2 regions of the Streptomyces sp. NPDC001717 genome follow, and region 2 is predicted to be linked to the other one. Evidence: riboswitches for the same ligand, from Rfam matches in the RefSeq annotation. Region 2 holds a riboswitch; the other holds the start of a gene.
The links. Region 2 has a riboswitch for S-adenosylmethionine ahead of ACFYZL_RS37405 (aminotransferase class V-fold PLP-dependent enzyme). Riboswitches for the same ligand answer to the same signal wherever they lie in the genome.
Positions count from the first base shown of each region.

Region 1: it holds a riboswitch for S-adenosylmethionine, as region 2 does, so the genes downstream of both, thrC (threonine synthase) here and ACFYZL_RS37405 (aminotransferase class V-fold PLP-dependent enzyme) in region 2, are expected to answer to the same signal.

Region 1 is NZ_JBIAUK010000001.1:45,903-49,869, forward strand. It holds gene ACFYZL_RS00235 (trehalose-6-phosphate synthase) at 1-1,404, opposite strand, end outside; gene ACFYZL_RS00240 (glucosyl-3-phosphoglycerate synthase) at 1,461-2,411, opposite strand; SAM riboswitch class I at 2,597-2,749, shown strand; gene thrC (threonine synthase) at 2,767-3,967, shown strand, end outside.
Region 2 is NZ_JBIAUK010000043.1:24,029-27,995, forward strand. It holds gene ACFYZL_RS37395 (cytochrome bc complex cytochrome b subunit) at 1-1,173, shown strand, start outside; gene trpD (anthranilate phosphoribosyltransferase) at 1,337-2,401, shown strand; SAM riboswitch class IV at 2,509-2,625, shown strand; gene ACFYZL_RS37405 (aminotransferase class V-fold PLP-dependent enzyme) at 2,870-3,967, shown strand, end outside.

The DNA of each region.
Region 1 (3,967 bases), on a different contig from region 2:
AGGCGGCAGGGCCGTCGCGGCGGCGGCCAGGCGTTTCGTGCGGTCCGCACGCTCCGCGGCCGACATGGACAGGGCACTGTGGAGCGCCGCGGCCGTCTCCGAGACGTCGTACGGGTTCACCGTCAGCGCGTCCCGGCGGAGCTCCTCGTACGCCCCCGCCCCCGTAGACAGCACCAGCGCGCACCCCGCCTCCGACACCACCGGGATCTCCTTCGCCACCAGGTTCATGCCGTCCCGCACCGGGTTCACCAGCGCCACGTCCGCCATCCGGTACGCCGCCAGCGAGCGCGCGAAGTCGTCCTCGACCGACACCAGCACCGGCTGCCAGTCCGGCGTGCCGAATTCCGCGTTGACGGAGGCGGCCAGTTCCGCCACCGACGCCGTGTACGACCGGTACACCTCCAGGTCCTGGCGGGAGGGATAGGCCGAGGCCAGGTGGACCACCCGGCCCCGCCATTCGGGGTGGACGGTGAGCAGCTCCCGGTAGGCCAGCAGACCGCGCAGGATGTTCTTCGACAGTTCCGTGCGGTCGACCCGGACGATCGTCATCCGGTCGCCGACCTCGGCCCGCAGACCCGCCAGTTTGTCGTCCACCACCGGCCGGTGCGCGAGCGCCCGCAGGTCGTCGCCGTCCACGCCCAGGGGGTAGACGTCCACGTCCGTGAAGCGCAGTGCCGAGCCCGGCCGCTGGTGCCGGACGCCGTGGCGGCGGTCGCCGCCCGGCAGGGCGCCCCACGCGAGGCCGATCTCGTCGTCCGTCTCCGCGCCGCTGATGAAGGCCGACGCCCAGGACCAGGTGTGGAAGCCGAGCCGGTCCGCGCCGAGCATCCCCCACATCAGCTCGGAGCGGATGTCCTGCGGCAGCATGTCCAGGTACTCCGGCGAGGCCCACGGCGTGTGCGTGAAGTGCGCGATGCGCAGGTCCGGCCGCAGTTCGCGCAACTGCCCGGGGACGAGGGCCAGGTGGTAGTCCTGGACCAGGACGCACGCCCCCTCGGCCGCCTCCTCGGCCAGCGCGGCCGCGAAGGTGCGGTTGTAGGAGACGTAGGAAGCCCAGCGGCGGCGGAAATCGGCGTCGAAGACCGGCTCGCGCGGGACGTCGTACAGGTGGTGGTGGGTGAACCACAGCACCGAGTTCGCGATGCCGTTGTAGGCGTCGTCGTAGACGGTGGGGTCGATCGCCAGCATGCGGACGCCGGGTTCCGAGACCCCCTGGCGGACGGCCTCCCTGTCCGCGTCCGACAGGGCCGCGCAGATCCACAGGGCCTGCGGCTGTTCCGCGAGGGCCGCCGAGAGGCCGGAGACGAGACCGCCCCCGCCGCGCCGGGCGCTGAGCGTGCCGTCGGCGGCGAGGGCGTAGGACAGCGGGCCACGGTTCGCCGCGACGAGTACCTGAGAAGCCATGCGGCACACCTAGCCCGGCCGGGTCCCCCTCAAACCATGCGAAACCTCACGCCGCCTCAAGCCACGCGGCGCAGCGCGTACTCCTTGACGCCCACCATCGGGGGCCGTTCCTCGGTGTCCACCGGATGGGCCCGCGGTACGAATCCCTCCGGTCCCCGCTCGAACTGCGTCAGCTCCGGCCGCACGAGGTGCCCGCGCGAGAGCCGGACCAGGGCCGTGCGGTAGATCGCCGCGGCCATCCGGCCCAGTGCCTGCCCGTCCTGGTGGCGGTGCACGCGTACGCCCACGTCGACCTGGGCGAGCGCGTCCAGGCCGACCGTGTGCAGCGCGTCCACCAGCAGGCCCAGCTCGACGCCGTACCCGACGGGGAAGGGGAGGCGTTCCAGCAGGGAGCGGCGTACGGCGTACTCGCCGCCCAGCGGCTGCACGAAACCGGCCAGCTGCGGCCAGTGCAGGTTGAGGAGGGGGCGGGCCACCAGCTCCGTGACCCGGCCGCCCTGGCCGGGGGCGTCCCCGAGCGGGCGGTCGTACATCGCCTTGACGAACTGCACGTCCGGTTCGGTGAGGAGCGGTCCGACGATCCCGGAGACGAAGGACGCCGAGAAGTCCCGCAGGTCGGCGTCGACGAAGCAGACGATGTCCCCGGTGGTCGCCAGCAGCGAGCGCCACAGCACCTCGCCCTTGCCGGGCAGCGCCGGGATCCGCGGCAGTATGTCGTCGCGGTGCACCACCCGGGCGCCGGCCTTCGCGGCGACCTCGGCCGTCCGGTCGCTGGAGCCCGAGTCGATTACCACCAGTTCGTCGACCAGCGGGACCGGCAGCCCCTCGATCAGCTCGCGCCGGATGGTCTCCACGATCGTCCCGACCGTCGGCTCCTCGTCGAGCGCGGGCAGCACCACGCTGACCGTGGTGCCCGCCGCCCGTTTCCGGTCGAGCAGCTGGTCGAGCGGTCGGTCGGCGGCTGACCAGGAGCGGTCTGCCAGCCAGCGCTCCACCTCTTCCAGCACCCTCAGCACTCCCTGCGTTTCGGCGTTATGGTGCGATATGTGATCCATCTCGCGGTTCGGACAGCAGTCTCACCCGCCCGGACCTTCGGTTACAGTCTTGAACAACGCGAAGGACCGCCGCATGCCGGGGGTCCCCGCGAACAAACGCACCGGCGCGCCATAGAGCGCGTGTGCCGGTGCCATACCGCTCATCCAGAGGGGCAGAGGGACACGGCCCGTTGAAGCCCCGGCAACCCTCCAGTCGGTTCTCGCGATGCGATACGCATCCCGCGGGGTCCCCGGCTAGGGAAGGTGCCAATTCCGTCTCATGGCGAAGTGCGCCATGGGGAAGATGAGGAGAAAGGGCCTCGCCATCATGGCTGCACAGACTGTCGCCACCTCTGTTGACCTCGGACCCGCCAACGGTCTCTCCTGTCGCGAGTGCGGCACCCGCTTCGAGCTCGGTCCCATCTTCGCGTGCGTCGAGTGCTTCGGACCGCTGGAAGTCGCCTACGACCTGCCCACCGGTGACCCCGAGGCCCTGCGCGCCGCGATCGAGGCCGGCCCGAACAACATCTGGCGCTACGCCCCGCTGCTGCCCGTCCCCGCGGACGTGGCCTCCAAGCCCAGCCTGAACCCCGGCTTCACCAAGCTCGTCGACGCGGCCAACCTGGCCAAGGAGCTCGGCGTCACCGGCAAGCTCTACGTCAAGGACGACTCCGGCAACCCGACGCACTCCTTCAAGGACCGCGTCGTGGCCATCGCCGTCGAGGCGGCCCGCGCGTTCGGCTTCACCACGCTCTCCTGCTCCTCCACCGGCAACCTGGCCGGCGCCGTCGGCGCCGCGGCCGCCCGCGCCGGCTTCCGCTCCTGCGTGTTCATCCCGCACGACCTGGAGCAGGGCAAGGTCGTCATGGCCGGTGTCTACGGTGGCGACCTGGTCGGCATCGAGGGCAACTACGACGACGTCAACCGCTTCTGTTCCGAGCTCATCGGCGACCCGCTGGGCGAGGGCTGGGGCTTCGTCAACGTCAACCTGCGCCCGTACTACGGCGAGGGCTCCAAGACCCTGGCGTACGAGATCTGCGAGCAGCTCGGCTGGCAGCTGCCCGACCAGATCGTCATCCCGATCGCGTCCGGCTCCCAGCTGACGAAGATCGACAAGGGTCTGCAGGAGCTGATCAAGCTCGGCCTCGTCGAGGACAAGCCGTACAAGATCTTCGGTGCCCAGGCCGAGGGCTGCTCCCCGGTGTCCGCCGCCTTCAAGGCCGGTCACGACGTGGTCCGCCCGCAGAAGCCGAACACCATCGCCAAGTCCCTGGCGATCGGCAACCCGGCCGACGGCCCGTACGTCCTGGACATCGCCCGCCGCACCGGCGGCGCGGTCGAGGACGTCAACGACGAGCAGGTCGTCGAGGCCATCAAGATCCTCGCGCAGTCCGAGGGCATCTTCGCCGAGACCGCGGGCGGCGTGACCGTCGGCGTCACGAAGAAGCTCATCGAGAACGGCCTGCTCGACCCGACGCTGACCACCGTGATCCTGAACACCGGTGACGGCCTCAAGACCCTGGAGGCGG
Region 2 (3,967 bases):
CTGCTGTTCCTCGGCATGTTCACCGGTTTCACCGGTTACTCGCTGCCGGACGACCTGCTGTCGGGTACCGGTGTCCGCTTCATGGAGGGCGCGATCCTGTCCGTGCCGGTCATCGGCACGTACCTGTCGTTCTTCCTCTTCGGCGGAGAGTTCCCGGGCGGCGACTTCGTCGCGCGGTTCTACTCGATCCACATCCTGCTGCTGCCCGGCATCATGATGGGCCTGCTGGTGGCCCACCTGATCCTGGTCTTCTACCACAAGCACACCCAGTTCGCGGGCCCCGGCAAGACGAACAACAACGTCGTCGGCATGCCGCTGCTGCCGGTGTACATGGCCAAGGCCGGAGGCTTCTTCTTCCTGGTCTTCGGTGTCGTCGCGGCCGTCGCGGCCATCGCCTCGATCAACCCGATCTGGGCGCTCGGCCCGTACCGCCCGGACCACGTGTCCACCGGTGCGCAGCCCGACTGGTACATGGGTATGCCGGAAGGCCTGATCCGAGCCATGCCCGGCTGGGAGATCAACCTGTGGGGCCACACGCTCGTCCTGGGCGTGTTCATCCCGCTGCTGCTCTTCCCGCTGGTGCTCGGTTCGATCGCCGTCTGGCCGTTCATCGAGGCCTGGGTCACCGGGGACAAGCGCGAGCACCACATCCTGGACCGCCCGCGCAACGTCCCGACCCGCACGGCGTTCGGTGTCGCCTGGATCGCGGAGTACATCGTGCTCCTCATCGGCGGCGGCAACGACATGTTCGCGCAGTACTTCCACCTGTCGATCAACTCGATCACGTGGTTCGTCCGGATCGGCTTCTTCGTCGTCCCGGTCGTCGCCTTCATCGTCACCAAGCGGATCTGCCTCGGCCTCCAGCGCCGGGACCACGACAAGGTGCTGCACGGTCGCGAGACCGGCATCATCAAGCGTCTGCCGCACGGTGAGTTCGTCGAGGTCCACGAGCCGCTGCCGCAGGGCAAGCTGCACACGCTCACCTCGCACGAGCAGTACAAGCCGATCGAGATCGGCCCGACGGTCGACGAGAACGGTGTCGAGCGCAAGGTGAAGGCCGGCGAGAAGCTGCGCGCGAAGCTCAGCAAGGGCTTCTACGCCGAGGGCAACCAGATCATGAAGCCCACGGTGGAGGAGTACAAGGAGATCCAGTCCGGCCACGGCCACCACTGATCCCCGCTTGACCGCATGAGGGACTGATTTCGGTCAGTCCTGGTGTCGCCACGGCGAGAGCCCCGTCCAGTGTCTGGACGGGGCTCTTTGCCGTCCCCGGGGCTGGATAGGCTGAAGCCCTTCCCATTCGACGTGGATCTCTGACGAGCAGCAGGAGCGGACCATGAACGTTGTGACCCCGGCGGGCGGCGACAGCGTGGCGGCCCGCGGCTGGCCGGGCGTCCTCGACGCCCTGCTGACCGGCCGTGACCTGAGTGCCGACGACACCGCCTGGGCCATGGACCGGATCATGCGGGGAGAGGCCACCGACGCCCAGATCGCCGGCTTCGCGGTCGCGCTGCGGGCCAAGGGCGAGACGGTCGACGAGATCAACGGTCTCGTACGGGCCATGTACGCGCACGCCAACCTCATCGAGGTGCCGGGCCGCACGGTGGACATCGTCGGCACCGGTGGCGACGGCGCCAAGACGGTGAACATCTCCACGATGTCCGCGCTCGTGGTGGCCGGAACCGGCGCGAAGGTCGTCAAGCACGGCAACCGGGCCGCGTCCTCCGCGAGCGGTTCCTCGGACGTGCTGGAGAAGCTCGGCGTCAACCTCAACCTCACCCCGGAGCGGGTCGTGGAGGTCGCGGAGGAAGCCGGCATCACCTTCTGCTTCGCGGTCAAGTTCCACCCGGCCCTGCGGCACGTGGCGGCCGCCCGCAAGGAACTGGGCATCCGCACCACCTTCAACTTCCTGGGCCCGCTGACCAATCCGGCCCGCGTACGGGCCCAGGCCACCGGTGTCGCCGACCCCCGGGTGGCCCCGATCGTGGCGGGCGTGCTCGCCGAGCGGGGCTCGTCCGCGCTGGTCTTCCGCGGTGACGACGGCCTCGACGAACTGACCACCACGGCCACGTCGCACGTCTGGTGGGTCCGGGACGGCAAGGTCGCCGAGCAGTCCTTCGACCCGCGGGACGTCGGCATCGACCTCGTCGACGTCTCGGCGCTGGCCGGCGCGGACCCCTCGTACAACGCGGACGTCGCCCGCCGACTGCTGGCCGGCGAGACCGGCCCGGTCCGCGACGCGGTGCTGCTGAACTCGGCGGCGGCGCTGGTCGCCCTCGACCCGGGCACCGGCACGCTGGAGGAGGAGATCGCGGCCGGCATCACCCGTGCGGCCGAGTCGATCGACTCGGGTTCCGCGCGGGCCGCCCTGGAGCGGTGGGTGACGGCCACCAACCGGTAGGCCCGCCGCAGCCGGGCTGCGCGAGAACGGCGAGAAAGCGACGACCCCGGTCCAGCATGTGGACCGGGGTCTTGCGTTCGGTCGATCTTGTGGCAGGATGCGGATCAGGTCACGAGTGACAGCGTTTAGGCCCCGGCTTGCTGTCCGGCAACCCTCCTTCCGTGGCGGGGTGCCCCGGGTGATGACCAGGTCGTAGGCAGCAAGGCCTACGGCAAGCGCGGATCCCTCGAAACCAGGGGTCCTGGTCTATCGAGGAGCGTTTTCCGTGAGCAAGCGAATGCGATAGGGCGACTCCGCCCCTTCTTCAACCCTCGGATCAGGGTCGTTTCCGCACACCCGCGTACGTCCCCACTTCTCCTCCGAGGTCTCTCCCGTACCCCGGACGGCCGCAGCGCCGCCGTACCCGCGTACGGGCACACCGAAGCCATTCCGCCCTGCCTGCCGGGAGATACCGCCATGTCCGCGACCCTGAACGCCGCCACCGCCGCTGCCGCCGCCACCGTCGACCCCGCCTGTGCCGAACCGCTCGCGGTCCTCGGCCGGGACGTCACCGTCCCGCTCGTCACCGGCGGCGAGGTCACCTACGCGGCCCTCGACTACGCGGCCAGCGCCCCCGCCCTCCAGCGCGTCTGGGACGACGTCGCCGCGTACGCCCCCTACTACGGCAGCGTCCACCGCGGCGCGGGCTACCTCTCGCAGCTCTCCACCGACCTCTTCGAGCAGAGCCGGGCCACGGTCGCCGAGTTCCTCGACTGCCGCCCCTCCGACCAGGTGGTCTTCACCCGCTCCACCACCGACTCGCTGAACCTGCTCGCCGCCGTCCTCCCCGCCGACTGCCAGGTCTTCGTCTTCGAGACCGAACACCACGCCTCGCTGCTGCCGTGGACGAACGCGCAGGTCAGCTACCTCAACGCCCCCCGCACCCCGGACGAGGCCGTCGCCACCCTGGAGCGCGCGCTGGCCGACCGCGACCCGTACGGTCCCGCCCTGGTCTGCGTCACCGGCGCCTCCAACGTCACCGGTGAGCTGTGGCCGGTGAAGGAACTCGCCGCCGCCGCGCACGCCCACGGCGCGCGGATCGTGCTCGACGCCGCCCAGCTGGCCCCGCACCACCCCGTCTCCGTCCAGGACCTCGACGTGGACTGGGTCGCCTTCTCCGGCCACAAGCTGTACGCGCCGTTCGGCTCGGGCGTACTCGCCGGCCGCGCGGACTGGCTCCAGCAGGCCGATCCGTACCTGGCCGGCGGCGGCGCCTCCCGCAAGGTCGCCCGGCGCGAGGACGGCGGCGTCGACGTCGAATGGCACACCACGGCGGCCCGCCACGAGGCCGGCTCCCCGAACGTCATCGGCGTCTACTCCATCGCCTCCGCCTGCCGGGCGCTGACCGAGGCCGGCTTCGACACGCTGGTCGCCCGCGAGCAGGAGCTCATCGGCAAGGTCCGCGCCGGCCTGGCCGAGGTCCCGGCGGTCCGCGTCCTGTCCCTCTTCGGGGACGACGCCCCGCGCGTCGGCGTCATCTCCTTCGTCGTGGACGGCTGGAACAGCTCCCACTTCGCCGCGGCCCTG